Regions from separate parts of the Paenibacillus terrisolis genome, predicted to be linked through region 2. Evidence: predicted binding sites of a transcription regulator. Region 2 holds the regulator's gene; the other holds the start of a gene.

Region 1 (15,117 bases), on a different contig from region 2:
TTTCATAGCGGCGTTAACTTCGTCAACCGTAACGGTTTTTTCAAGAACAGTTACGAGCTCAGTCAGGGAACCGGTTGGTACTGGAACGCGTTGAGCTGCGCCGTCGAGTTTGCCTTTCAGTTCAGGGATAACCAGGCCGATTGCTTTTGCTGCGCCAGTAGTGTTAGGAACGATGTTTGCTGCTGCTGCGCGAGCACGACGGAAGTCGCCTTTAGCATGAGGAGCATCCAAAGTGTTTTGGTCGCCGGTGTAAGCATGGATTGTAGTCATCAAGCCTTCAACGATGCCGAATTTGTCTTGCAGAGTTTTAGCCATAGGAGCCAGGCAGTTCGTTGTGCAAGATGCGCCGGAGATTACGGTTTCGGAACCGTCAAGGATTTCATGGTTAACATTGTAAACAACAGTTTTCATGTCGCCAGTAGCTGGAGCGGAGATAACAACTTTCTTAGCGCCGCCTTTAAGGTGAAGCTCGGCTTTTTCTTTCGTTGTGAAGAAGCCTGTGCATTCCAGAACGATGTCAACGCCAAGTTCGCCCCAAGGCAATTCTTCAGGATTGCGGTTAGCCAGAACTTTAACTTCTTTGCCGTTAACTTTGAAGAAGCCGTCATGAACTTCAACTTCGCCGTCGAAGCGGCCTTGAGTCGTATCATATTTCAACAAATGAGCCAACATTTTAGCATCTGTCAGGTCATTGATTGCTACTACTTCGATGCCTTCCACGTTTTGAATACGACGGAAAGCCAGGCGTCCAATACGTCCAAAACCGTTAATACCTACTTTTACACTCATTGATAGATCCTCCCAGTGTTTGTTTTTTTATTATTCAAGACAAGCCAAGTAAGCCCGTCATGAGTAAACGGTACTGAATCTTAAAAATGTTCTGCTGCTGCGATCGCCTAATCCAAATTGCCGACGATTTCTTCGGCTGCGGCTTCATCGGTAACGAGGATGTCCTCATGCCCGAACCTAAGCACCGCATGAATGGCTTTGGCTTTGCTCTTGCCGCCCGCGATCCCGATCACGATGTCGGTTCTCTTGATGTCTTCGAGACGCAGACCCAAGGTGAGCATTTTGTGGACGACGACGCCATCGGCATTAAAATAATAACCAAATGACTCCGCGAGTGCGCCATCTCTCTGCAATTCCGCAACCATAGTCGGTTCCAGCTTGCGTCGGCGCGCCATTTCCATTGCGTCCCCGATCCCGTGAATCACGATTCGGGCCTGGCGGATCATATCCACGATGTCGTGGATATTCGGATCATGGACAAGCGACTCATAAGCTTCTTTACCCAGCAAATCGGGTACATGCAACAGGCGGTAGCCCGCTCCGACCTTCTTCGCCATTCCGGAAGCAATGGTATTCGCCTGAATTTCCAGGCTTTCACCCAAGCCGCCCCGTGCCGGCACGAACCAGCTCTGCTTCATCGATACATTTGACGTCGGATTAAGTTGATCCGCAACCTCGGCCAGCGTCGTTCCTCCGGTGACCGCAACCACGTCGTCGGGGTTCATGGCTCCGAGGAGCGCTCTCGCTCCCGCACGTCCAAGCTCCCGCTTGGCAACCGGGGAGGTTTCGCAATCTCCGGGCACCACTACGACCTTGCTCAGCCCGTAAGCTTGACGGATCTTTTCTTCCAAATTGGCCAAGCCGAAGATCTCTTTCACCACCGGCTCCATGGTCTCCAGCAGTTTTTTGCCCGCATCACTGATTCTCATGCCTATATTCTCGATTTCAATCAGGCCTTGAGCCTTCAGGAGATCCGTTTCGGCACGCAACACACGTTCCGTCATGTCCAGTGAAGTTGCCAGAGTTCTGCGGCCAATCACGTCAGATAACATGATCTGATGAAGTATGGTGTACCTTTTTTTGAGAATTTCCATGAGATCAGGAAGAAGCTGCTTTTGAATCTCTAAAATCCTGCGCATACTTTCCACTCCTGCAAGCTTCGTCTTCTCTCTCCTTCTCCTTGGCCTTAAAATGTCCCGGGTTAACTTTTTAAGTCCCACTGATATTTTAACCAATTTTTGTGGCTGTTGCAAGCCTGACGTCCGTATAATTCTCATTCTTCCGGGCTCTTATACCCTCGCATCAAAGAAAGCCGCGCCACACCGCTAAATTTCACATTTCATGTGAGAGATTGAGAAAAAATTCACGTTTGACACGATGATTACAGGCACGATTGAACGTGCGATAGCATGACAATTGCAGGTGCGTTTGCACGTGGGATTGTATGTGCGTTTGCATGTACGATTACTCGCTTTGAATCGGCAATGAAACCTCGGCTGCCTCCAGCTAGATTTTCAGAGACGCGGCAGACTTTAAAATACCTGCATAAAATTGCCTGCAAAAATGCAGTCTTTTTCGCACTTCGCTCTCATTGATCCAAAGAAACTGCAATAATACAGTTATTCTTCTGCTTTCCCCCAATCGGAGCCGAAAAAAAGAAAAATAACTGTATATTCGCAGGTATTCTGAAGTTTTGAGCTCCCAGGATAAGAAAAGCCTGCATCATTGCAGGCATTTCAGTACTCCGTCAAGGTTAGTCCTCCTCCATGTTGACCTATTAACCGATTTCAATTAAGAAAACATTAAAAAAGACGCCTTTCGGCGTCTTTAATCAAAGCAAAGCCAATATCGAAAAATGAACCGGATCGGATATTATACTAACAAAGTCCTATTCTTTGATTAAAACGGAGACGGCGTGTTTCGATCCGAGCCGGAAGCTGAGGACCTCCTCCGTATCCTTGAGCCGCAGCGACACGTTCCCCGCCGACTCGCTGTCGTTGAACAGCACGACCGCAATGGAGCCGTCCGTATTCTTGAAGGCGACCGAACGGACGCCTTCGGGATTCGAAGAGGACGCGATACGCACCGCTTTCGGACGGACGAGCTTGCTGAAATGTGCCAGCGCGTAGTAGTCCAGGGTGTACGTAAGTTCGCCCGTTTCCTGATTGACCGTCACGATCCCGCGACAGGTGCTTTTGCCAAAACCCGGCACCGTCGGTCCGTTTTTCTCATCGAGCGCCATGTTCCAGAGCACCAACGATTTGCTATGGTTCCGCATAATTTCGATGCCCTGGCGCATGACATTGGAGAAGGCCGGTTCAAAAGCGGGAATCCATTCTCCGCCCGACCCTTCGCTGAAATGAACTTCCTTCGCCGGGAAAGCCGTTTTTACCGCGCCTTGCGCGGAAGGTTCGCCGCCGTACCAGTGCCAGGCCACTCCGTCCACGGCGTCGCCCGCTTGCTCGAACACCGTATGCGGATAGTCCGGCCGGTCCCAGTTATGGTCGTAACACAGGATTTTCGCCGGAATTTCCGCCCGTACAAAGCTGGGCTTTAAGTGGTTTTTGATGAAATCCGCAGCCGCTTCCGGCAGCATCTGCATACCCGGATAGTGGCCGGGTACATAGAGCGGTTCGTTTTGCGGCGTAACGGCGTAAATCGGCAGGCCTTTTTTCGCGAAGGCTTGAACGTAACGGACAAAATACTCCGCATAAACCGGGTAGTATTCCTTTTTCAGCTCCCCGCCGATCATCGATCCGCTCGTCTTCATCCAGCCCGGCGCACTCCACGGCGAAGCCATGAGCTTGATGTCGGGATTGATTCCGAGCGCCTCCTGCAGCAGCGGGACGATATCCTGCTCGTCATGAGCGATCGAAAACCGGGCCAATTCCGGGTCGGCATCCCCTTCCGGAACATCGTCATAGCTGTAGATTGTTCTGGCATAATCCGAAGCGCCCATCGGGTTTCGCAGCACGGACAATCCGATGCCGTTTTCCGAATCGAACAATTTTTTCATCAGATCGGCTCTTTGCCCGGAATCCAAGACCTGATGGATCAGGTATGCGCTTGAATCGGTAAACGACGCGCCGAACCCGTCGATTTCCTGGTAAGCTTGGCTGTCGTCAATGACGATCTCGGCAGCCGCCATCCCGGCCTCGGCCGGCGCGAGCTGCTGAGGCGTCTTGCTGACGAACAGTTCTTGCTCCCCGCTGGATTCATAGATGAAAAGCTTAAGCATGTGTCTCCCTCCACTCCGTCTTGGTCGGTGCTTATTGAATGCCCAATTTCTCTTTGTTTTGTTTCATTTTATCGGTACGGATCTTCACGATCGCATCCCAATTGTTGTCTTTCAGGAACGATTTGTAGGCTTCCAAAGTGCTGTTGAATTCGTCGTCGCTCTTCGCGCGGATCAAGCTGACCATCGACGTGTTCCATTGCGTGTTGATGGCGGTCAGGGAACGCGCTTCCGGAGTGCCTGCGTCAGGGTTGATATTTTCAAGGATAAAGTGCGGTTTCAGCTTACCTTTGCCCCATTCCTGCATTTGTTTGATGCTGTCCGGGAACGCGTCGCTGCTCTTGGCTTTATCGCGGTCATGCCCGAAGAAGATGAACTCGCCCATGCGGTAATCTTTTTTGAATTTATCCGGATTGTTCGTTTTCAAGTCTTTGGCTTCAGGCAGGAATTCAACGGTGCCGTCGCTGTTGACTTTATACGTTTGTCCTTCAATACCGTAGTTGATCAGCATTTGACCTTCTTCACTCAGCAAATAGGTGAATGCTTGGATCGCTTTGGCCGGATCTTTGCATTTCTTCGTAATGTAGCTGATCATCCAGCCCGTGATCCCGGATTGGTTCAAGGTCGGCTGGTTCCCGACCGTGCTTTGCGGCCCGTCGATGGCAATATACTCTTTGCCTGGGTTTCCGCTCATGAAGATTTGCAGGTTGCCGCCTTGCTGCGGCGTTCCGTCAAGAAGCATCGTAGCGTACTTGCCGGATTTCACTTTTTCTTCAAATGCCGGACCGTCGTCGGCGAAGCTGTCGTCGCTGATGTCTCCGCTTCTGTAAACGGCGTTCAGTGTTTTCAGCCAAGTCAAATAATCATCGTCCAGGTTGCGGTTGTAGAACCCGCCGTTTTCGTCTTCCAGCGGTACGCCGAGGAAATCCTGCAGCACATCGCCCAAAGAACCGGTGCCCGTTCCGATCGAGTTGAAGCCAAACGGAATCAGCTCAGGGAACTTGGTTTTGATTTGCTCCATAACGCTTTTGAATTCGTCAGGAGTGCCGATTTTCGGACTGCCGAGCGCTTCGTACACGTCTTTACGGATGATGAACGCCGTTTTCGCCGGAATGTTGCCGCTGTCATAATCGGCCTGAGTATTCGAGTAGTCCGGATAGCCGTAAGTCTTGCCGTCCTTCAATTGGAACCAGTTCATGGTGTCCTTGGCGGCTACTTTATTGAAATAGGGATCGTATTTCTCGGCAAGATCATTAAGCGGCAGCGCCCAGTTAGGGGCTTTTTGCACGATTGGGGAGTTCGCGTCGAAAATCGTGATTAGGTCAGGCATATCCCCGCCGGCGAAAAACGTATTCAACTTCGTGTCGTCGCCTTTAATGAACTTGATGTTGATGTTCAGATCCTCTTTGATTTTCTTCGTTACGACGTCATTGCCAAAATCGGCGTTCCACCAGTCGGCGTTCACGTACCAGGTCAGATCGGTGGTTTCTTCCTTCTTATCCAGCTTCCAAGCCGCCGTCTCCGGATCCGGCGTGTAACGGTCCGAAATCGAAGGCAAGTCGCCGGCTTTCCCGCTGGCGGAGTTCCCCCCTGAGCCACCGCAGCCCGTTACGGTAATGGCCAGGATCGCCGCCATGAGAGCAGCACAAAATGTGAGTCCTTTCTTTGCGAATCTTTTGTTCATTTTGTTAACCTCCCCTTTTAAAATGAAATCGATTTCATAATTGCGCTTGACGCTTCATTTCAAAGTGTTCTTTACTCTTTCACCGCCCCCAGCATCATGCCCGAGATAAAGTACCTTTGAAGTATTGGATACATCACAACAATCGGCAGGGTTGTAATGACAATTGTTGCGAGTTGAACCCCTCGTGTGGTCGTTTCGATGACGACCGAGCCCCCGATGTTCTGCATCGCCTGCGTTTGCGACTGAACGATGATTTCGTACAGCTTCATTTGCAGCGGATACAGGGCCTGGTTGGTCACATACAGCTTGGTGGTCATAAAATCGTTCCATTGGCCGACGCCGTTGAACAGCGCGATGGTCGCCATGGCCGGCATGGATAGCGGAATGAAGATTCTCAGGAAAACTTTCCAGTCGCCGGCGCCGTCGATTTTGGCCGACTCCTCCAGAGAATCCGGTACGTTTCTGAAGAAATTCATGAGAATAACGACATCATAGTAGCTCAATAGAGCCGGAATAATATAAACCCAGAAGCTGTTCAAAAGTCCCAGCGATTTAATGAGCAAATAAGTCGGAATCATCCCGCCCGAGAAAAACATGGTGATAACGCCCATCGTCACATACAGCTTGCGGCCCCGAACATGCTGCTTACTGAGGCCGTACCCGATCATCGCGCAGAAAAAGACGTGCGTTAATACACCAAGAACGGTTTTGGTTACGGAAATAATGAAAGACTGCCAAATGCTTGAATCCCGGAACACGGCCTGGTAATTTTCCAGCGAAAACTCTCCCGGCCAAAATATAGAGCCGCCCGCCGCGAGCGATTTGCCCGAGCTGAAGGACGAAATAATGACGTTCCAAAGCGGAATCACGATAATGATGGTGCAAATCAATAGCAAGATAACATTCACCGTATCAAAAATGCGGCTGTCGAGATCTCCCTTAACGACCTTCCGGTTCACTTAAATGCCCCCTTCTATAGCACCGATTGGTTATCGTTTAATTTGCTGGTTGCTTTGTTGGCCGCAACGAGCAGAATGACGGATACGATAGAAACGCCCAAACCAACGGCCGTTGCGTAAGAGAAGTCCCCTTGAGTCATCCCCATACGATACACATAGGAGTTGATGACCTCCGCTCTTTCGCGGTTTTGCGAATTCATCAAGACCAGCGCCTGATCCAGGTTGGAGCCGAGTAAACCGCTTACAGTTAGGATCAAATTTAAACTTATAATCATCTTCATGTTAGGAAGCGTAATATTCCAGATTTGTCTGATCCGGCTTGCGCCGTCGATTTTCGCCGCTTCGTAATACGTCGGATCGATTTTGGACATGATCGCCAGATACAAAATCGTGCCCCAGCCGGCTTCTTTCCAAATATCGGCAAAAGTCGCGATCCACCAATATTTCCCCGGATCCAGTAAAATGTTCTGCGCCTTCGAAATCAGTCCCAAATCCAGCAGCAGCTGATTGAACAGTCCGGTCGTAGAGAACCAGGTAATCAGCATCCCGCCGAGAACGATCCAGGACAAAAAGTGAGGCAAATAAGAAACGGTTTGAACGATCTTTTTGAAGCGCCCCATATTCAATTCGTAGATCATGATCGCCAGAATAATCGGAATCACGAACCCGATAAGCAATTTCAAAAAGCTGATCCCCAGGGTGTTTATCACGGAGTCCCAAAAATATTTGTCGGACATGATGATTTTGAAGTTATCCAGACCTACCCAAGGAGCAGAGCTGAGCGTATCGATAACGGTGTAATTTTTGAATGCGATCGTTAACCCGTAAATCGGTATGTAGCTAAAAATAATCATAAAAACGATTCCAGGCAAAATCATGGATTGAAGCTCCCATTGTCTGCCGAAGTCGATGACAAACTCTTTGATTCTTTGGCCCATAGGCTTCTTAGTGCTTGAAATACTTGGGGTTAACGCATTTTCGGATGGCGCGGATAATTTCGCCATGTTTTCGCTCCTCTCTATGCACTTTCTAAAAACTTTCCGAAAAAACGACCATTTTCGTAAAAACGTTTTTATTTTTTTGCAAAAAAATCCCCCTTTTATGTATCTGTATATGCTAAGGACCGGGAATGACCTGTCGTTCAGACAGAATCATTCCTATCCATCCTTACTTGACTCGAGCCCCTTACGACCAGCTCTCCAGCCAATTTTTGAACTTTGCCTTTTTCTTTCTTTTGGATCATGTTCACCAAATGGTCGATAACCAGAATTCCTTGCCTCGCGATCTGGTTTCGCACCGTTGTCAGAGGCGGTGAAAAATATTTGGCGATATCGATATCGTCAAAGCCCATTACGCTGATGTCGGTTGGAACCTCGAAACCTTCCGATTTTAGAGCCCGGATACAACCGATCGCGCTAAGGTCGTTCCCCGCCAGGAAAGCGGTCGGCACTTTTTCGGGAGACATTTTCAAAAAGGATTTCACCGCGTTGTAAGTGCCCTCTTCCTCAAAATAACCCTGCAGCACCAGCGATTCGTCGAACGGAATTTGATACTCCTCAAGTGCGGCCCGGTATCCCGCCTTCCGTTCCTCGCTGTCGAACATCGTGCTTACGCCGGAAATATAGGCGATTTTTTTATGGCCCAGGCTGATCAAGTATTTGGCCGCTTCGTACCCCGCTACACGAGAATCAAAAATGACACTCCCCATCGATTCGCCCTGGAAAACACGGTCGAGAAACACCGCCTTGATTTTATCTTTCTCCATGGCGCCGATATCGTTTTCGTCGATCTTCAGCTCTTCGTATATAATGACACCGTCCACGCGGCGCCCCAAAATATTGCTCATAATGACTTGCTTATCCTTGGTCACGAAAACGTTCAGTCCGTACCCCATCCGGTCGCATTCCCTTGCCATCGATTCAACCAGAATATAGAAATAAGGCCCCGACACGCTTGTGGTAAAAAAGCCCAGCATTTTCGTCTTGCCCGATTTCAGAAGCTTGCCGTTCAAATTCGGTGTGTAATTCAAACGCCTAGCAACCTGAAGCACATGCGCTTTCGTCTCCGGATTCAATACGTCAACATCGTTGAGCGCATTGGAAACCGTGGAAATCGAAACTCCGGCTTCTCTGGCAACGTCTTTGATGGTTACCTTGGTCATAACAGTTCGTCCTTTGCGATAAAAACGTTTTTATGTTTATTAAATTACCATAGAAGCGTTTTCATGGCAATGCTTTTTTTCGTGCGCTCACGCTCCGCTTGTACATTACAAACGCATCGTTTTACGCATCCTTCAGCTCATTCCCATGTTTATTACCATACTCAAACGCTTCATACTGTCAACCGCGCTGCGAATTTCTGTAGATTAAAGTTACTTTAGAATCATAATACAAATCACTATACTGATACAATGCAGATTGCTGCACAGTTTACACCGGACTCACTTCGCGGTCACATCAAATTTCACACCACGATTCTCGTCGATGCTCATGCCGCCGTTTGGACCAAGGCTCACGCCGCGGCTAACGCTGTGGCTTACGTAAAAGTTTCATTTGGTTCGGCTGCCGTTTACTGCGAAAGACTCAAGCTTACAAGGCCAACAGAAGCGTGGCCTTGCGGTTAACTCAGGCTTCAGTTTACTGCGAGTCTCGCAGCAGTTTACGCCGATGCATACACTTTGTTCACCTGTGCTTCTTAGCTTTTGAGTACAGCGTCTACGGGTACGGCATCGCGCTGCATCGCATGGTGTTCTTTGCGATGCTCTTTGCAGCGTTGAGCCGCATGATGTCTTTTGCGATTCTCTGCATTGTTCCTCAAAGAGTAACTTGCCCTTCTAACGAACCCAGTAGACGCTATTCGCTCGTTTTCTTAACTATTTTCGCGCTAACGGACTCAGGTGACGTTAATTGGGGGTCTGAGTCGGCGCTGTGGGGGTTTTCCGGCAAATAAGCGCATTTGAGTCCGTTAGAATTTTTTTCGGTGCGATTCCGCCAAAATAACGTATCCTCAGTCCGTTAGCCTTTTTAATTAGCTCAAGACTAGGCATAGTCTCGCAGAGTCTCATACAGGGGAAGCATCCCCCTTGCCAATGCATTTAGTTGCAGCGTTTTGCTCACCATAGTTCACAGCGTCAGGAGCCGAAACCCACCATATGTTTGGTTCATCATAGTTAGTTCATCATAGTTAGTTCATCATAGTTAGTTCATCATCGTTGGGTCATCGTCGTTAGTTCAGTTCATTACAGTTAGTTCATCACAGTTGAACACCATAGTTGGATCGTCATTTTGCCTCCCAAACTATCACATGGACATTCCTCAAAGATTCGCCGTACGCAATGCCGAAGCAAAGTAAATAACTTCCACTTGCATTATTTCCCCTCATGACATATAATCATTTTTGTTACGCTAATTTACTTTGCGCCCGTGGTCCAATGGATATGACGTAGGCCTCCGGAGCCTGAGATCGAGGTTCGATTCCTCGCGGGCGCGCCATATAATTTCATTTGCAGCATCGAACAAACGCCTGGAATCAAGTGATCCGGCTTTTTTTATATCCTGAGTTTGACTTTCTTTGACTTTCTCGCGCAAATTGTTTATGATGGGGTTATTCCCGCCTGTTTCCGTCAATTATGAAATTGACCGAACCGATTGAGCAGGTCCAAAATATACTTATGGAATCTAAGGAGGTTTTATCAGTGAGTTATATTCCTATGGTTGTAGAACAAAGTAACCGCGGCGAGCGGGCTTACGACATTTACTCGAGACTTCTCAAAGACCGGATCATTTTCCTGGGTTCCCAAGTCAATGACGTTGTCGCCAACTCCATCATCGCTCAGATGCTGTTCCTGGATGCCGAAGACCCTACGAAAGACATTTCACTATACATCAACAGCCCCGGCGGATCGATCACGGCCGGCATGGCGATTTACGATACGATGCAGTTCATCAAATCCGATGTTTCCACCATCTGCGTGGGCCTGGCCGCTTCCATGGGCGCGTTCCTGCTGAATGCCGGAGCACCGGGTAAGCGTTACGCGCTGCCAAATAGCGAGATTATGATTCACCAGCCATTGGGCGGAGCCGAAGGTCAAGCCACGGATATCGAAATCCGCGCGCGCCGCATCCTGAAAATGCGCGACAAGCTGAATCAAATTTTATCGGAACGCACCGGCAAATCGTTTGAACAAATCGAAAAAGATACCGATCGCGATAATTTCATGAGCGCCGCCGAGGCAAAAGAATACGGCCTGATCGACAAAGTCATCGAGAAAATCGGTCCGACAGGGGCAATTTCATAAATCCGATAGAGGGTTTTTGGAGACGGAACAAACAACTGTCTCTAAACTATGCCAAGAACAAAGCGGCCTCCGTCCTGAATTCAATGGACTTGAGGCCGCTTTATCTGTCTTCCCGAAAGCTCCGGCCCAGGAAGCTGCTTCACAGCCGGAACATGCGTCCCTTTCGCCCATCCGTTGTTGACGGAACCTCCGATTATGCCCACACGAATATTCGAGTTACTCAACACCTATCAACTCCTTAACGGATTTGATTAGCCAGCTAACTATTAGGATGAAAAAAAAGCTCAGGAAAGGTTTTTCTCCATTCGCTGCAGCAATTTTTCCATAACGGAAACCTCTTCGGACGAAAGCCCCTCAAGCAGTTTTTCCGTCTGCCGTCTCCAGATTTCCCCGACGGGCTCAAGCAGACTCCGTCCCTCCGGAGTCACATACACTTTAGATACCCGGCCATCCGCTTCATCGCGCTTGCGGGATACGATGCCTCTGCTCTCCAGTTTGTTGATCATATTCGTGACCGTCGGCGGTTCACAACCAAGTCTTTCAGACAGCTGAGACTGGGTTACCCCATCCTCTTTCCAAAGCTGGCACAGCAGTTGATCCTGCCCGACGTATAGATCTACGGACCGCAGCATTTCGGCGTTGTTTCGGCGGATCTGGGCAGCTACCCGAAGCAGTTGTTCACGAATTTCGTGATTCGACATAGGCAAATTCCACCTCCATTTAATTAGCTGGCTAATTAGTGTATAGCACACGGATTCAGGCTTGTAAAGGTACCGTTGAAACAACAGCCGGATTATCTTCGCAAAAACTCCCCAAAGTATGTCTTGTTTTGTTATCATAGTACTAATATTCGGATGTAAAGGAGCGAGTTTGAGATGAACCATACGGGGAGAAAAAAACTATACGAAGTCAGCCGGGCCCTGGCCGAGGTTGCAACCGGGGCAAAAAAGGCTGACCTGGTCGTCAAAAACGGTACGTTGGTCAACGTGTACACCGGCGAACTGCTGCCGCATATGGACGTCGCCGTGACCCAGGGGCGGATTGCTTTTGTCGGGGATGTCGGTAGGGCCATCGGCGACGAAACGACCGTCATCGACGCTTCCGGCAGATACATTGCCCCAGGGCTGCTCGACGGTCACATGCATGTGGAAAGCACCATGCTGTCGGTAACCGAGTTTGCCAAAGCAGCGCTCGCCAAAGGCACGACCGGCGTATTTATGGATCCGCATGAAATCGCCAATGTATTCGGAAACGAAGGCGTGCGCTGGATGCACGAGGAGGGGCGCGGGCTGCCGCTTAAGGTGTACACCACCTACCCGTCCTGCGTTCCGGCCACCGACGATCTGGAAGACGCCGGTGCGGCGCTGAATGTGGACGACATTGAAAGCGGCATGACCTGGGAGGGCGTAGAAGGTCTCGGAGAAGTCATGAACTTCCCCGGCGTCGTTTACGGCGATCCCAAAATGCACGGTGAAATCGCCGCCACGATAAAAGCCGGTAAAACCGTCACCGGCCATTTTCCCAGCGATGACGAGCCGATGCTTCAGGCATATATCGCTTCGGGAGTGACCTCCGACCATGAAACGGTAACCAGAGAGCAGGGACTTCTCAAGCTCCGCTTGGGAATGTACCTTATGATCCGCGAAGGCTCCGCCTGGCAGGATGTTAAGGAAGTCATCAAGGTCGTGACTGAAGATCATGTGGGCACGGATAATATCCTGCTCGTGACGGACGACGCTTATCCGCAAACCCTGGTTGAAAAAGGCCACATGAATCATGTGGTGCGCCGGGCCATCGAAGAAGGCGTATCGCCGGTTACCGCCATTCAGATGGGGACGATTAATACGGCGCGTTATTTCAAGCTGGAAGGGGATCTTGGCGGCATTGCCCCGGGAAAATGCGCGGACATTCTGCTGATCGACGATCTGCAGCGCATGGAGCCTTCGACCGTCATTGCGGATGGACGTGTGGTCTATGAAAACGGGGAGATCATCGGCCGGTTTCCGGCATACCGGTATCCCGAGCGGGCCCGCCAATCGATGAATCTGGCGCGGGCGCTTGTGCCCGGCGACTTTCTGCTGCCGAGCCGAAGCACGGGAACAGAGACGCTGGTCAACGTGATCGACGTGATCGAAAACAGCGCCCGCACCGCCAAATCGACGGCGAAGCTGGCGGTTAACGGCGGCAGCATCCAGCCTGATCCGGATCGGGACATCGTCCGCCTCGCCTGCATCGACCGCCACCGGGGGTCCGGCGAGATATCGCTGGCGTTCGCCCGCGGCTTCGGACTTCGGCGCGGGGCTGTGGCCTCCACCGTGGCGCATGACAGCCACAACCTGCTCGTGATGGGCGCGAGCCCCGAAGACATGGCTTTTGCCGCCAACGAGCTGGCGAAGCTGGGCGGTGGCATGATCGCCGTGGAAAACGGTCAGGTCCTGGCCGCGGTGCCGATGGCGATCGCCGGACTGATGTCCGATCAGCCGCTGGATACGGTCGTCGCTCAGGTCAAAAGCCTGGAAGCCGCCTGGCAAAGCCTGGGCTGCATGCTGAACGCGCCGTTCATGACGTTTTCGCTGATCGCTCTGCCGGTCATTCCGGAGCTTCGGATCACCAATCGCGGGCTGGCCGACGTCACCGGATTCAAGCTGGTTCCGGTCGAAATCGGGTAAGCCCGGCCGCCTACGTTCGCCGATTCCGGGTTCTACCGGCTTCTGCCGGGCTCGCCCGGATCAAAAAGCCGCCCCAAGGGAGCGTCCATGACAGGAACTACCCTCCTCGGGGCGGCGATAATGCTAAGCTCAAGCCGGCCATTGCCGTTAAGCGGTTATATTCGGTTTATCGCCCAAAATCGAACGGGTTCGCGCCGGGCGGCAGCAGCTTCGCAAACGGGAAATAATATTCCGGGAAGCCAAACGCGTACGGCAGATAGTCATACAGCTGGAAGAAAATATAGACGCCCTCGTCCTTCACGTAATAGGACGGATTCGAACCAATCGTCTTGAAGTTTCCAAAGTAGCCTTCCGTCTGTTCAAGCTGCTTGGCGATCTCCGGGTCGACGACTAAGCGGTAGTTCGGGTTGGCGCGCAGCAGTTCATCCAGCGTCAGCAGCTTGCCGTCGCTGAGGCGGTAGGTCAGCCCTTCGCGTACGCTGATGCCGTGGGCTCCTCCGGTATAGGCGTAGGTTTGCTCAAGAAGGCTCAGGATGCCGTCGCGATTATAGGTCACCGTGTAATTGCCGATGAACTCGTACTTGTTTCCGCTTGGGGAAGGCTGATTGGACTTCGCCTCTTTTTCGGAGTTCGCGACAAACGCGTCGGCCTTGGCTTTCAGCTCGGTGTTGATTTTCCGCTCAGCCGCTTTATTTTTAAGCCCGCTTACCTGTGGGTATTCCACCTTAATGGTAGCTTCGGGGATTGATTTGGAAATCGTCTGGGTCGTGATCTTGATATCATTCAGTTTATGCGGTACCAGGTTCACCGTATTTGTCCCCTGCTGCATCGTATAGCCCAGATGATCGGTCAGGACTTTGATCGATACATACGGTTTCCCGTCAACCTCCTTCCACTCGTAAGGAAGCACCTGCGTACTGCCGTCGACGATGGCTTTGGCGCCAATGTTGGTAGGTTGCAGCTGAACGGTGACATTGCCCCGCTTGATGGTGTAGACTCCTTGCCCGCGGTCATATTTGACTGGCAGCTTCAATCCTTTGCGGATCAAGTCCAGCGGCACCAACACGCCTTCCTCGCCTTTGATTCCCTGCTGCCTGAGCGGCTTGCCCTTTAAGCTGACGCTAACCTTATCCGTCGCCGCCGGCGCTGTGCGCTCCACCGCAGCATCTGCGGCTGCGCCGGCCGATGCCGGGCCGATCGCCGCTATGTTCAGGAATAACAGAGCTGTCGCTGCCAATAGGCTTACCCATTTCCATGTTTTTCGTTTCATCTTGGTTGTCACCCCTTTTATAATTACCCCAACCCAATTATTACCCTGTATACTAAAAATCATGCTATTTCCGGGCAGAAAAAACAGCGATGCGGTACCCCGGCTTATACCAAGGTAAACTCGCATCGCTGTTTGCGTAATGAATCTTATAGATCATCCGGGACATTTCGCTTGAAATTTACTCCCGTCCGCTCTTGAGCTCCGTCCAGAAACG
Region 2 (15,117 bases):
CAGTCGAGAAGAAATGTTGTATTTCATGCAATAATCCAGGCCATGGATTGGCTAAACGGCTCAAATGTTGCATTTTGTGCAGCAATTTTAGGCTTAAAGGTCATTTTAGCCCGACCCTTGTCTAATATGTTGTATTTTCTACAACATAATGGGCTGCAACTCCCTCTTGCGGTCAAAAATGATGCATTTTATGCAACATTTGCTTGGAAGTCGGCAGGTACCTAGGTATCTTGACTACTTTTCGTTTATGCACCCTTGTTGTGGAAACCGATGGGTCACTTGGACCGAAGGGTTCTAGAAGGTAGAACGCCGCCAAGCAACAGAGAAAGAGCACTGCCGATGTAAAGAGCACTGCCGATATTCGGTGGTGCTTTTTTTGTACTTCCGGGCCACTTATTTCTACTGCGTAGATAAAAGCCTGCAAAAGTGCAGGCATTTCCGGCTTCATCGCAGGGTTGGACGCAAGAACCTGCAGAAGTGCATTTTTTTGAGCCGAATATGCCCTCAATGGCTGCATTACACGTTCAAAGCCTGCACTTTTGCAGGTATTTTGCGAAGAGTGGGGTTAATTGAGTGAAATAACTGCACTTTTGCCGGAATATAGAAGGGTTTCTTAGGTTGCTGAGCATTAGCGGAAGGCAATAAGATGGGAGCACCAACAGTAAGACTTTGAGTAATTATCTTCTTTATGCAGCTTCTTGATTTTTGGGTGAAGATGGTATTAACCTAAATCTAAATAACTGCATATCCTAAGAATTCAAAACCTGAACGCGGTAGTCAGGGGAAAAGCAGCTCAGGGGAATATTTTGACTCCGGCTCGTTCACACTGAATTTGAATGGAGTTCCCCTTGGCAAAAGATTAAAATATGGTATAATAAAAATAAAGTCAAAGAAAGTCAAAGTCAACAATGGCAGAATAATCATTAATTTATCGGCTTCTACCACTGGAGTTTGATGTTTTCGATTTTTCTGCAGACTTTATGTTTTAAGCAACTGGAGGATGAGTGATGCGAAATATCTCCGATATCATTGAACAATATCTCAAGAGTATTCTGCATGAAAGTCCCGAAGGAGCGGTGGAAATTCAGCGAAATGATCTGGCCGATCAATTCTCCTGTGTACCGTCGCAAATCAATTACGTCATCAGCACAAGGTTTACTCTGGAAAAAGGGTATCTGGTGGAAAGTAAAAGGGGAGGCGGCGGTTACGTTCGAATCCGGCGGATTGAGTTGCCGGGACCGACGTCGTTGCATACCCACTTGCACGAAACCATCGGCGACGAGATTGGGCAGACTGCAGCTGAAGGACTTATTTACAGGCTGGAAGAAGCTCGTTTTCTGAGCCGCCGGGAGGCCGCGCTGATGCGAGCCGCCATATCCAGGGAAACCCTGATGATCAAACTTCCTTACCGCGATCAGGTTCGGGCGAGAATGATGAAGGCCATGCTGATTTCTTTATTGGGTTAAATAGTCTACCCATGGAGGAGGGACACACACCTATGCAATGTCAAGAATGCGGCAAGCGACCCGCGACTTTGCACTTCACCAAGATTGTGAATGGGGAAAAAACGGAGTTTCACATTTGCGAATCCTGCGCCAGAGAAAAAGGGGAGCTGATTCCCGGCACCTCGGGCGGCTTCTCGATTCACAATTTGCTTTCGGGTTTTCTTGACTTTAATCCCTCGAGCAAAGGCCAGGTTTCCGGGGTGAAAAACCCTGAAGGTCTGCGATGTGAAGTTTGCGGAATGACCTATTCGCAGTTCAGCAAAATCGGGCGCTTCGGCTGCAGCTCCTGTTATAAATATTTTAATGACCGTTTGGATCCTCTTTTCAAAAGAGTGCATGGCAACACGGTTCACGTAGGGAAAGTTCCCAAGCGGACCGGCGGCCATATTCAGGTCAAACGCAAACTCGACGATCTTCGCCGCGAGCTGCAGTACCGGATTGTTCATGAAGAGTTTGAGGAAGCCGCCGCGCTTCGGGATCAGATCCGCGAGCTTGAGAAGAACATTTCCGCAGAGTAGGAGGAATATGCGATGCAAAATCTCCGGTTTACAGAACAACCGCTAAGCGAATGGATGAGCCGCGGAGGCCATGAATCCGATATCGTGATCAGCAGCCGGGTAAGAATTGCCCGCAACCTCATGGAGCAGCCTTTCCCGATGCTGGCCACCAATAAGCAGTCTGAAGAGGTGCTTAAGCAGCTGGAGGAAGTGCTGAATGATGAGCGGATTAAATCCTACGGCGAGCTATACCCGGTGCTTATGTCCGATTTGGATGAGCTCGACAAAAGAGTGTTGGTGGAAAAACACCTCATCAGCCCGAATTTGGCCGGCGAGTCCAGAAGCGGAGCGGTCTTTATTAGTGAAGACGAAAGTCTAAGCATCATGATTAATGAAGAGGATCATTTGCGAATTCAGTGTTTGTATCCGGGCTTCCAGGTTGAGGAAGCTTGGGAAAAGGCGACTGCCATCGATGATATTTTCGAGGAGCATGTGGATTTTGCATTTGACGCCCACCGTGGCTTTTTGACCAGCTGTCCGACCAATGTCGGCACCGGACTCAGAGCCTCCGTGATGATGCATCTGCCGGCGCTTGTATTGACACAGCAAATCAACCGCATCCTGTCGGCGGTATCGCAGGTAGGGCTGACGGTCCGCGGAATTTACGGCGAAGGCAGTGAATCGCTGGGGAACTTGTTTCAAATTTCAAATCAGATTACACTGGGACAAAGCGAAGAGGAGATTATCGAGAATTTGTACGGGGTTGTCCTGCAAATTATCGAGCACGAGAAAACAGCCAGAGAAAAGCTGCTCGGGGAATCACGCCTTCGGATGACCGACCGGGTTATGCGTTCTTATGGGATATTATCGCATGCGGCGATCATCGACTCGAAGGAGGCCGCTCAGCGGTTATCCGACGTCCGTCTGGGCGTGGATCTGGGGTTGATCGACACATTATCCACTCAAGCTCTAAATGAATTGAACGTGATGACGCAGCCAGGTTTTTTGCAGAAGAAATTCAACGAGAGCATGTCCCCAAGTGAACGGGATATGTACCGTGCAAAGCTGATCCGCGAAAAAATCAGTAATTGAAAGTATAGGATGGTCGGCAGAGAAGACTGCCGCTGCCTATGGCAATAGATCAACCATGGAGGTGTAGGAGAAGATGATGTTTGGAAGATTTACGGAACGTGCGCAGAAGGTTTTGGCATTGGCCCAAGAAGAAGCCGTTAGATTGGGACACAATAATATCGGGACGGAACATGTTTTACTCGGACTCATTCGCGAGGGAGAAGGCATTGCTGCCAAAGCGTTGATTGGTCTTGGTTTAGGTCTTGAAAAAATACAGGATGAAGTCGAAACGCTGATCGGTCGCGGGCAAGAGCAGCCTACGAATATCGCTTATACGCCGCGCGCCAAAAAGGTCATCGAGCTGTCCATGGACGAAGCCCGCAAGCTGGGTCATACTTACGTGGGAACCGAGCACATTTTGCTTGGCCTCATTCGTGAAGGAGAAGGCGTGGCGGCGCGCGTACTTAACAACCTGGGCATCAGCCTGAACAAAGCCCGCCAGCAAGTCTTGCAGCTGCTCGGCAGCAGCGAGGCGGTTTCGAGCCACAACGGAGCTCCGGCCAATGTAAACACGCCGACACTGGACAGTTTGGCCCGTGATTTGACGGCATCGGCCAAAGAAGGCAACCTGGATCCGGTCATCGGCAGAAGCAAAGAAATCGAACGGGTCATTCAGGTCTTGAGCCGCCGGACCAAAAACAACCCGGTACTCATCGGGGAGCCTGGAGTCGGGAAGACGGCGATTGCCGAAGGCCTGGCGCAAAAAATCATCAATAACGAAATTCCCGAAACGCTTCGTGACAAACGCGTCATGACTCTCGATATGGGGTCGGTGGTAGCGGGGACGAAATATCGTGGTGAATTTGAAGACCGCCTGAAGAAAATCATGGATGAAATCCGCCAAGCCGGGAACATTATCCTCTTTATTGACGAACTGCATACCCTGATCGGCGCAGGCGGAGCGGAAGGAGCCATCGACGCTTCCAATATCCTTAAACCGGCGCTGGCTCGCGGCGAACTGCAGTGCATCGGGGCAACAACGCTTGACGAATACCGCAAATACATTGAGAAGGATGCCGCTTTAGAACGTCGTTTCCAACCGATTACGGTAGATCAGCCTTCCGTGGAAGAAGCAATCCTAATTCTGCACGGTCTTCGTGACCGCTATGAAGCCCACCATCGCGTGAAGATTACGGATGAAGCCATCGAGCAAGCCGTAAAACTGTCCGATCGGTACATCCAGGACCGCTTTCTGCCTGACAAAGCAATCGACCTGATTGACGAGGCGGGCTCCAAAGTAAGGCTTAACTCCTATACGGTACCACCGAATTTGAAACAGCTTGAGAATCGTCTGGAGGACATCCGTAAGGAGAAGGACGCGGCCGTACAAAGTCAGGAATTTGAGAAAGCGGCGGCACTGCGCGATACCGAACAGAAGATTCGCGAAGAGCTTGACGTTACGAAAAACCAATGGAAAGAAAAACAAGGACGGACTGATTCCGAAGTTACTCCTGAAGATATCGCTCAGGTTGTAGCCAGCTGGACGGGAATTCCCGTCAACAAGCTGAAGGAAGAAGAAACCGAACGTTTGCTCAATATGGAACAGATCCTGCATGGACGCGTCATCGGCCAAGAAGAAGCCGTCAAAGCGGTCAGCCGGGCGATTCGCCGGGCGCGTGCGGGTCTGAAAGATCCGAAACGGCCGATGGGCTCTTTCGTTTTCTTGGGCCCGACCGGGGTCGGGAAAACCGAACTTGCCCGGGCGCTCGCCGAGTCTATGTTTGGCGATGAAAACGCGGTAATCCGTATCGATATGTCCGAGTACATGGAGAAACATTCCACGGCCCGTCTGGTCGGGGCGCCTCCGGGATATGTAGGTTACGAAGAAGGCGGACAGCTTACCGAAAAAGTACGCCGCAAGCCTTACTCCGTCGTATTGCTCGATGAAATCGAGAAAGCCCATCCTGAAGTGTTCAACATCTTGCTCCAAGTGCTGGAGGATGGACGCTTGACGGATTCGAAAGGCCGGGTAGTCGATTTCCGCAACACCCTGATTATTCTGACTTCCAACGTGGGAGCCGAAGCGATCAAGCGCAATACGCGGCTTGGCTTCACGGCTGTGCAAGATTCCGGAGCCGATTACGAGAACATGAAGGGCAAAGTGATGGAAGAGCTGAAGAAGAGCTTCCGTCCGGAATTCCTGAACCGGATCGACGAAATTATCGTCTTCCACTCCCTGGACGAATCTCACATCAGCCAAATCGTATCGCTGATGTCCGAGGAGCTGCGTAAACGGCTGCACGAATACGACGTCGACTTTACATTGACCGACAAAGCGAAGGCATTTCTGGCCAAAGAAGGCTTCGACCCCGCTTACGGCGCTCGTCCGCTTCGCCGGGCGATCCAAAAGCATATCGAGGACCGTTTGTCCGAGGAACTGCTTACCGGCAACGTGAAGAAAGGCGACTCGCTGACAATCGACGAAGAGAACGGCAGCTTGACTGTGACGAAAACGGGAGCCTATGTCAAAAACGCGTAATGCGATCAGTAAGCGAATATAAAGCAAATCAAGAAAAACCCGCAGTATACTGCGGGTTTTTCTTTTGCCTTTTTATTAAACCGGTGAGTTATCAAGAAGTCTCGGAACGCTTCAGTTCTTTTTTAAGGGACTTCGAAGGAAAATGAGCTTATTTGTCGAATAAAATAATACATTGGAGATGAAGAATGAACTTCACTTTCTCTCGGAGATGCAGAGCAGATTGCTGCAACATTTTCCGGACCGGTGAAGTCTATTTTTTTGTGTGCGAAAAATGGCTAGTTTTGATCAAAGTCTATTCGATGCTTGGCCCTTTCTTGGAAAGCTTTTGTTAAACTTTGCTTAAAGAGTTGTTAATGTTTGCCGTATAAAATGGAGTCCGGAGTTCCAGATTCCTTTATTCCCAACCTTCACCTTCTTGAACATATGATCTATAAGCTTTATACTTTTTTTCAGGTGCCTGGGCAGAGGTCCAGTGAACTGCGAGCCGTGATAGAAAGAGGAGGTTTTTCATAGATAAGGGTTCGCGAATCCAGTTCACCGGAGCGCTGCAAGAGGTTCGTAATGATCGATGCGTGGCTCTAAAGCCATGTGACGCTTGATCATGCCCGAATTGCCAGTATCATTGAGGGGAGACACCAAAGTGGTTTTTTCGAGTTTGTTTTTTTTGTACCTTTTTTTGCCTATTCTATTGATCGCTTATTTTGCTATTAAAAATACTTCCTACCGGACATGGGTTCTTATTGCTTTTTCTTATGTATTTTATGCCTGGGGCGAACCGGTATGGGTCGTATTGCTGTTATTGGCCTCTATCATAGGCTACTTTTTTGCGCTCGGAATCGAGCGAACGAGAGGCACTTGGCTGGCCAAAGCGCAATATATCGTAGCCATCCTCATCAACATCGGAATTTTGGGATTTTTCAAATATGCCAAGTTTCTTGTCGAAAATTTAAATGCGGTACTTCCGCTGCATCTGCCGGCTCCGTCCGTGACGCTGCCGATCGGGATTTCCTTTTTTACATTTGAAATCATTTGCTACTTAAGCGACGTCTACAAAGGAACGATCAAAGCGCCGAAGTCGCCTAAAAAAATATTGCTGTACGTATCGTTTTTCCCGCACTTGGTGGCGGGTCCCATTATTCGCTATTCGGACATCGAGCAGCAGATCGATAATCCTAAAGTGACGGTAGCCGGCTTCAGCGAAGGGATTACCCGGTTTTTAATCGGTCTTGGCAAGAAGGTCATTTTCGCCAACTTGCTCGGGGAGTCGACCGCGCTGCTGCTGAATCCGGGCTCCGACTCTTCCACGGTTCTGGGCATCTGGTTCGGGATCGCCTTATTTGCCCTGCAGATTTATTTTGACTTCTCGGGGTACTCCGACATGGCTATCGGCCTTGGCAAAATGTTCGGGATTTCGCTGCGTGAAAACTTCAACTACCCTTACATTTCAAAGTCCGCTTCCGAGTTCTGGCGCCGTTGGAACATGTCTCTCGGCGGATTTTTCCGGGATTACGTGTACATCCCATTAGGCGGGAATCGCAAATTTTATTTGCGAAATTTGTTTGTCGTCTGGTTTCTTACTGGATTCTGGCATGGAGCAAGCTGGAATTTCATCATTTGGGGGCTTTACTTCGGACTGCTGATTTTTCTGGAACGGCAGTTCCTGCAAAAATGGCTGGACAAGGTGCCAAAGGTTTTCGCTCATTTATACTCTACGTTGGCCATGCTGGTCGGCTGGGTGTGGTTCTACTTTACCGACTTGTCCCAAGCGGTTAAGGCGCTTCTCACCATGTTCGGACTAAATCATCGCGAATTTGCGACGACCGAACTGCAAATCTACTTTAGAGAAAACGAATTGCTGTTCTTTATCGCGATCATCGCCTGTACGCCTCTGATGAAGTGGGTATTCCAGTCCCTGGGCCAAAAATATCCGAAGCTGGGATCAGGCTTAAATCTGGTTGGGGTGCAGCTGCTTAATGTCGCCATTCTGGTGACCGCTACGATTCTTCTTATCGGAAGCACATATAATCCATTTCTTTATTATCGATTCTAACGTGGAGGGCGAAGATGAAGAATCAACCCAAACTCAATCTACTGTTGTTCCTGCTGCTAATTTTCGGCTTCGGCATCGTCAATTTGATATATTCCCAATCCCATTCCGCCAAGGTATCCGAGCTTGAGCAGCGTGAGTTGACGCAAAGACCCGCATTTACCTTGGAGAGTTTCTTCAAAGGCGAATATACGCGTAATTTCGATAATTATTTCTCTGATAATTTTGCGTTTCGGACTTCTCTTGTTCAAGTAGGAACGGATCTGATGAAATTAAAAGGCCTGCCCGATTCGAATGAAGCGACTTTGATCGAACAGGGCGGGGATAATATGGCCCAAAACTTGAACGACAAGAATGGCGGAAGCAACGGCAAAGATGCGGTTCCCGCTTCAGTGGCGGCTACCGGAACAGCCGGAACCCAGACGCAGGCGAGCACGGCGGATCAGACCAAGTATTTGATTCTGAAGGATCAGGCGTTTACGTTGTTCAGCTATTCCGCGCCTGCGGCCGAAATGTATGCGGATGCTTTGAACCGGTTCAAGAAATCGGTTGATCCGAAGGTTAAGGTATACTCTTTGCTGGCTCCGACCTCCTCGGAATTCATAACGGACAAGAAATACAAAGCGATGTCCGATTCCCAGAAGGATGCCTTTGCCCATATTGACGAATTGCTGGATCCCGAGATCGGGCAGATCGACGCTTACGATGTATTGGATAAGCACAGCAAAGAAGACGTGTACTTCCGTACCGACCATCACTGGACCGCACTGGGCGCCTATTATGCTTATACCGAGATGATGAAAACGATCGGCGAAGAGCCGGTTTCTCTGAGCAAATATCAAACCGGCAAAATTAAGGACTACCTGGGTTCGTCCTACAAAGCTACGCTCAACGCTAAGCTGAAGGCCCATCCGGATACGATTACCTACTATACGCCTTTTGTTAAATACACTTATACTCAGCACACCACCAGCGGCAAAGCGCTGGCGAAACCAAAAGCTGTCGATCCTAATTTTGCAAGACAAGATATCGGTTTTTACGCCGTCTTTTTGGGCGGGGATTTCCCTTGGGGTGAAATTTCGACCGGCAACAAGAACGGCAAAAAAATTGCGGTTATCAAGGATTCTTACGCGAATGCCTTTATTCCGTTCCTCATTCCGCATTACGAGACGGTATATTATGTTGATCCGCGATATTACACCGGCAATATCATCGACTTTGTCAAAGAACACTCGGTCACGGACGTCCTGTTCCTGAACAATTCGACGGTGGCCCGCAATACGGGAATCGCCGAGCTTTTGAACGAGAAAATGGATAAGGCGAAGTAGGCCCTTCAAAACATTTCCATTCCTACCGATGATAAATAGTAAGGCAGTCTCAAAGCGATGCTTTGTGGCTGCCTTTTTAACACCGTTTTGATGGGTCAAACCGTCCGTGAAAAGACTTTACGATAAAACTTAAAGAATGGTAAACTTTGAGTGTTCCCCCACATGGAGTGGGCCCTGCAAAGTTTCAGAATTTTGCAGCAGCGAGAAGGAGAGGTACATGGTTAAAGTCAAACATAAGTTTTTTTGCACCGAATGCGGCTACGAATCCCCAAAATGGTACGGTAAATGCCCCGGCTGCGGCGCCTGGAATTCCATGGTTGAAGAAGTGGAAAAGGTTGTCAAGACACAGGGGATTTCCACCGGGATATTTCATGCGAAAGAAAAGCCGCTTTCGATCATAAATATAGAGAGCAGTCAGGAGCCCCGTATTCTGACCGGAATTGGCGAACTGAATCGGGTGCTTGGCGGAGGTGTAGTTCCCGGATCCCTAGTGTTAGTCGGCGGAGATCCCGGAATCGGAAAATCGACACTGCTGCTGCAGACCTCCCATGAAATGGCGAGTGCCGGGCTTAGGGTCTTGTATATTTCCGGGGAGGAATCCATCCGGCAGACTAAGCTTCGGGCCGAACGACTGGGCACTTTATCCTCCGAGTTGTTCGTGCTTTGCGAAAGCAGCATGGACGGTATTGAGGAAGCTATCGAAAACGTAAAACCGGATTTTCTCGTGATCGATTCGATTCAGACCGTGTATCTGCCGGAAGTAACGAGCGCGCCGGGCAGCGTCTCACAGGTTCGTGAATGTACAGCCCGATTCATGCGCATTGCTAAAGGACAGGGAATCGCTACGGTGCTGGTCGGCCACGTTACCAAAGAGGGGGCCATTGCCGGACCTCGCTTGCTTGAACATATGGTCGATTGTGTGCTTTATTTTGAAGGAGAGCGTCATCATACCTATCGGCTGCTTAGAGCCGTAAAGAACCGGTTTGGTTCGACCAATGAAATTGGCATTTTCGAAATGAACGAGTCGGGGCTGGCCGAGGTGGCGAACCCGTCGGAACTGTTCCTGTCCGAGCGGCCGCTTGGCGTGGCGGGATCGACTGTCGTCGCCAGCATGGAGGGAACACGGCCGATGCTTGTAGAGCTTCAGGCCCTGATCGCCTCGACGCATTTCCCTTCCCCGCGCAGGATGGCAACCGGCGTCGATCATAACCGTTTGGGTCTGATTATCGCCGTGCTTGAGAAGCGGATGGGCATGTTCCTGCAGAACCAGGACGCCTACGTTAATTTGGCCGGGGGCGTAAAGCTGGATGAGCCGGCGGTGGATCTCGCGATTGCGATCAGCATCGCTTCCAGCTTCCGCGACATGCCGACGAAACCTTACGATGTCGTGTTTGGCGAAGTGGGATTAACCGGGGAGGTCCGGGCGGTGTCTCGGGCGGAACAGCGGGTCAAAGAAGCTGCCAAGCTTGGCTTCAAACGGGTTATTTTGCCGGAGAAGAGCATGAAGGGGTGGAAGGGACCGCAGGGTATAGAATTGGTAGGAATAAATACCGTCGCAGATGCACTAGCTGTTGCGTTAGATTAGGGGGCATTAATTGATGAAAGAAGCAACTCAAATAGAGAAAATGAACGATTTGCTCAGACTCGTCGCACCGGGAACTGCCTTTCGCGACGGATTGGAAAACGTGCTTCGCGCCAAAACCGGCGGACTGATCGTGGTTGGATATAGTCCGGAGGTCATGGAAGTCGTGGAGGGCGGTTTTTCGATCAACTGTGATTTCACGCCGAACTATCTTTATGAGCTTGCTAAAATGGACGGTGCGATTATTCTGAGCGAGGATCTGAAAAGAATTCTGTACGCCAATACCCAGTTGATCCCGGATTCCTCGATCGCTTCTTCGGAGACCGGCATTCGCCACCGCACCGCCGAACGGGTCGCTAAGCAAACCGGGAAGCTGGTGGTTTCCATCTCTCAGCGGCGTAACATCATTACCCTGTATCAGGGTGGCCTTCGTTATGCGCTGAAAGAGATCGGCGTGATTCTGACCAAGGCCAATCAGGCCATTCAGACGCTGGAGAAATACAGATCCGTTCTGAATCAAACTTTGACGAACCTGACGGCTTCGGAATTCGAGGAACTCGTAACCATTCCGGAAGTGGTAAACGTCATGCAGCGGGTCGAGATGGTGATTCGGATCAAAATGGAAATCAAACGGTTCATTAATGAGCTTGGCACGGAAGGACGTCTGATCAGCATGCAGATGGAAGAGCTGGTCAGCAATATGGAGGAAGAGGCCTGGCTGTTGTACAAGGACTATGCCAAAGACGACAGCGACGAGGCGATTCGTGAAATCATCCTGGGGCTCAAGCGTTCTACCGATGACGAATTGCTCGACGACAACCATATCACCCGGCTGCTGGGATATCCGACCGCGGCAGCTACTTCGGAAGACCTGGTATCTCCACGCGGCTACAGGGTGCTGAACAAAATTCCGCGGCTGCCGAACGTCATTATTCATAATCTGGTTGAGCGTTTCCGCCAACTGCCGAACGTAATGATGGCCAGCATCGAAGAACTGGATGAAGTCGACGGTATCGGGGAATCCAGGGCCCGTGCGATCAAAGAAGGTTTAAAACGCCTGCAGGAACAGGTTTTCATTGACAGACAAATTTAAATCTCCCATCATCAAGTGATGGTATTCATGAATTACGATTCCGAGGTGAAGAGATGATTGCAAAATCAATTCCGAACTTGTTCACATTGGGGAACCTGTTGCTCGGAATGTTGGCTATCATGCTGGCGCTGGAGGATAGGCACAGCATAGCGGCTATAATGGTCATTGTCGCCATGCTGCTTGACGGATTGGACGGACGGGTGGCTCGGGCGCTAAATTGCCAAAGCGAATTTGGCAAAGAGCTTGATTCTTTATCCGACATTATTTCTTTCGGAATTGCTCCGGCACTCATTATGTACACGATTTCGTTCGATAACGTCCCGCAGGGAATCGCTTGGGCGGTAACGGCTCTGTTTCCGATGTGCGGTGCCTTGCGGCTCGCTCGTTTTAATGTGCAAAAAGGCGTTCCGGGATATTTTATCGGTTTGCCGATTCCTGCAGCCGGTGGGGTTGCGGCTACGTTATCGCTGTTTTACAGGGACTTTTCGGCACCCTATTTCATCGTTGCCATGATGCTGCTGTCTTATTTGATGATCAGCACTGTAAGGTACCCTAATTTCAAGAAAGTTGGGCTTCCCAAAAAAGCCGTGATGTATACGCCGATTGTCGTTGTTTTTGCCGTTGTGATCGCATTGGTATTTCCGAACCACCTGGCCAAACTGATTTTCGTTCCGCTTGTGGTATACGCTTCTTATGGCCTGAAGCAAAATGTGGATAGGCTCCTGCGACTTAGACGGAAACATTCGCGACACGATGAATTGGAAGATGCATACCGCTCAAAGCATTTATAGAACGGACGCAATAAAAAAAGGCATGGATCACCGCCAGGCGGGATGATCGATGCCTTTTTTCGTTAAAACCGGCCTTATGATAAATTGAACAACCCTAAGGTTGAGCATTTTTGCGATTCGCGTTCTACAATTTCGTCCATGCTGATGCCTAAGAGATTACATAATGCGGACATATAGAAAAGATTGCGTCCAAGCTCATTCGTAATAGCGTCCCGGCAATTCTCGCAAAGCTCGCCCCGGACATGCTTGGCAAGCGTTTCTTTGGCTTGCTCCAAGTCCATACCCGGTTCAAAATCCTGTCTCGTAGCATGCAGCTCGATGCACCCGCATTCGGTTACGGCTTTGGTGACGGCGCGAACGGCGGAGGCGTTGGTTTGTCCGGTTTTGGACAAGACATCCAGCAAACTGCGGTGACGGAGCAACAGTTCGGAAACTTGTTCTTGAAAAGATTGAAGGCTTGGTGCGCTCATTTTTCCATCCACCTCAATATTATGAATTGAGTTCATTATATGCCACTTTTTCCCCTCATATCAACCTGAAATCCCTCACAACGAGGGCGATTTCGTAAAAGAATCCTGCGGCGCCGCCAAAAAAAAGTTCAAACCTCCCGATTATGCTATCCAAAATTGGATCATACTGGATATTGAAGTTAATGATTCAGGAGGTGAAGAGAGAGATGCTGAAAAAATATTTGCTGGCCTTAGCCGGTCTATGCGGGGCATGGTTCGGTTATACGGCAGGCGGAATGACTTCTATACTGCCGGAAGCGCTTCGGAACTGGTTTAACGGAATAAATTCAATGGCAACCCATTTCATTTTGGCATTTGCGGGCGCTTTATTGTTTTTGCTGCTATTCTCCCTCGCCGCAGAGGCGGTTTCTTCGAGGGTGAGAATGTGGATTACTGCATTAACGCGTATTCCGATGAATGAAATGGCGGCCGGAACGGCCGGCTTGACCGTGGGACTTCTTCTTTCTTTAATGGTCTATCCCCTGTTGTCCTGGCTTGGATCCATGGAAAGTATAGCCCGTTTTGCCGTATCGGCGTTGTTTGGTTACATAGGGGTGTATGTCGGGCTTGCTAAAAAGGAAGAGCTGTCTTTGCTATGGAAAACGGGGAATTGGGGCAGAGAAGCTGTAAGCGATGAGCGGCGTTTGGAAGAGCATAAAATTTTGGATACCAGCGTGATTATCGACGGGCGGATCGCCGATATTTGCAAAACCGGGTTTATCGAAGGCACGATCGTGATCCCGGAATTTGTTTTGGAGGAGCTTCAGCATATTGCGGATTCGTCGGATTTGCTCAAGCGGAACCGGGGACGCCGGGGCCTTGATATTTTGAATAAAATTCAAAAGGAACTGGACGTCAAGGTGATGATCTACGAAGGGGATTTCGAAGAAATCTCCGAGGTGGACAGCAAGCTTGTCAAGCTGGCTAAGGTGCTGCAGGGTAAAGTGGTGACCAACGATTTTAACCTGAATAAGGTTTGCGAGCTTCAAGGCGTTTCGGTCCTCAATATCAACGACCTCGCCAACGCGGTCAAGCCGGTTGTGCTTCCGGGCGAGGAGATCATGGTTCAAGTCATCAAGGACGGCAAGGAACATGGACAAGGTGTTGCTTACCTGGATGACGGAACGATGATCGTGGTTGAAGGCGGCCGCGACTTTATCGGCAGTATTACGGAAGTTCTGGTGACCAGCGTGTTGCAGACGTCAGCGGGACGGATGATTTTCGCCAAACCGAAACTGTTGGAAAAAGCCCAGTAAATTCGGTATGATGGGAATAAATGCGCGAACAGGCGCAGAATTCTGGGCAGGGCGAGGCAGAAACATATGGTATTAGAAGCAATTCCCCGAGCGGAGGGCGTCGGCGTGATCGTCGTTGCGGCCGGCCGGGGAACCCGTATGGGTACGAAGGAAAGCAAGCAGTATCTCATGCTGCACAATAAGCCGGTCTTCATTCATACGCTGGAGGCATTCGATCGTCATCCGCTTATCACGGAATTGGTGCTTGTCACCGGTGAAGGAGATGTGGAACGATGTAAGGCATGGATCGGGGAATTCGACATCCGCAACAAAATAAAGGTTATTCCGGGCGGCGCAGAGCGTCAGCATTCGGTATACCGGGGACTGCTGGAAATCAGCGCTCCATGGGTACTGGTGCATGACGGCGTCCGCCCTTTTGTCACGCACGGGCAAATCACGTCCTGCTACGAGACAGCGGTGGCATGCGGGGCCTCTGTGCTTGCGGTACCGGTGAAAGACACCGTGAAACAGGCGGACGGGCAGGGCTGGGTGAACGCGACACTTGACCGCAGCAGCCTGTGGGCGATACAAACCCCGCAAGCATTTCGGCGCGGCGACCTCCTGCTGGCCCACGAGCGGGCAGACCAAGAAGGTTTTATAGGCACCGATGATTCGATGCTTGTTGAGCGTATGGGAATTCCCGTTAAGATAGTGGAGGGCGGTTACGGCAACATCAAGATTACGACGCCTGAAGATCTGGAATATGCGGAGTTCATCCAGCGCCGGAAGTAGCGTGAGGGGAGAGAGGAAACAATGAGAATCAGCGTAGGACAAGGGTTTGACGTACACCAGCTAGTTGAAGGAAGGCCATGCATCATCGGAGGGGTAACGATTCCTTATGAGAAAGGGCTGCTCGGACA

What was found. The regulator CtsR, encoded in region 2, represses protease genes until heat stress. The targets are predictions, from matches to a motif close to ATGGTCAATAAAGGTCAAACA.
Region 1: a site for CtsR is predicted at 10,225-10,245, ahead of clpP (ATP-dependent Clp endopeptidase proteolytic subunit ClpP). Genes of this name have one in related genera too.

What each region holds. Positions count from the first base shown of each region.
Region 1 covers NZ_JBKFGG010000020.1:1,499-16,615, reverse strand. Annotated here, with positions in the region: gene gap (type I glyceraldehyde-3-phosphate dehydrogenase) at 1-789, opposite strand, end outside; gene ACI48K_RS16495 (sugar-binding transcriptional regulator) at 897-1,928, opposite strand; gene ACI48K_RS16490 (glycoside hydrolase family 30 protein) at 2,678-4,027, opposite strand; gene ACI48K_RS16485 (type 2 periplasmic-binding domain-containing protein) at 4,059-5,708, opposite strand; gene ACI48K_RS16480 (carbohydrate ABC transporter permease) at 5,780-6,667, opposite strand; gene ACI48K_RS16475 (ABC transporter permease) at 6,682-7,671, opposite strand; gene ACI48K_RS16470 (LacI family DNA-binding transcriptional regulator) at 7,809-8,828, opposite strand; tRNA gene ACI48K_RS16465 (tRNA-Arg) at 10,084-10,158, shown strand; gene clpP (ATP-dependent Clp endopeptidase proteolytic subunit ClpP) at 10,362-10,964, shown strand; gene ACI48K_RS16455 (MarR family winged helix-turn-helix transcriptional regulator) at 11,249-11,665, opposite strand; gene ade (adenine deaminase) at 11,840-13,633, shown strand; gene ACI48K_RS16445 (PdaC/SigV domain-containing protein) at 13,800-14,903, opposite strand; gene ACI48K_RS16440 (ABC transporter substrate-binding protein) at 15,082-15,117, opposite strand, start outside.
Region 2 covers NZ_JBKFGG010000041.1:52,276-67,392, reverse strand. Annotated here, with positions in the region: partial or broken gene ACI48K_RS23185 (hypothetical protein) at 1-225, shown strand, start outside; gene ACI48K_RS23180 (CtsR family transcriptional regulator) at 1,008-1,466, shown strand; gene ACI48K_RS23175 (UvrB/UvrC motif-containing protein) at 1,499-2,023, shown strand; gene ACI48K_RS23170 (protein arginine kinase) at 2,036-3,094, shown strand; gene clpC (ATP-dependent protease ATP-binding subunit ClpC) at 3,168-5,612, shown strand; gene ACI48K_RS23160 (MBOAT family O-acyltransferase) at 6,253-7,662, shown strand; gene ACI48K_RS23155 (DHHW family protein) at 7,677-8,987, shown strand; gene radA (DNA repair protein RadA) at 9,205-10,572, shown strand; gene disA (DNA integrity scanning diadenylate cyclase DisA) at 10,586-11,662, shown strand; gene pssA (CDP-diacylglycerol--serine O-phosphatidyltransferase) at 11,716-12,453, shown strand; gene ACI48K_RS23135 (nucleoside triphosphate pyrophosphohydrolase family protein) at 12,528-12,923, opposite strand; gene ACI48K_RS23130 (PIN/TRAM domain-containing protein) at 13,130-14,218, shown strand; gene ispD (2-C-methyl-D-erythritol 4-phosphate cytidylyltransferase) at 14,285-14,989, shown strand; gene ispF (2-C-methyl-D-erythritol 2,4-cyclodiphosphate synthase) at 15,011-15,117, shown strand, end outside.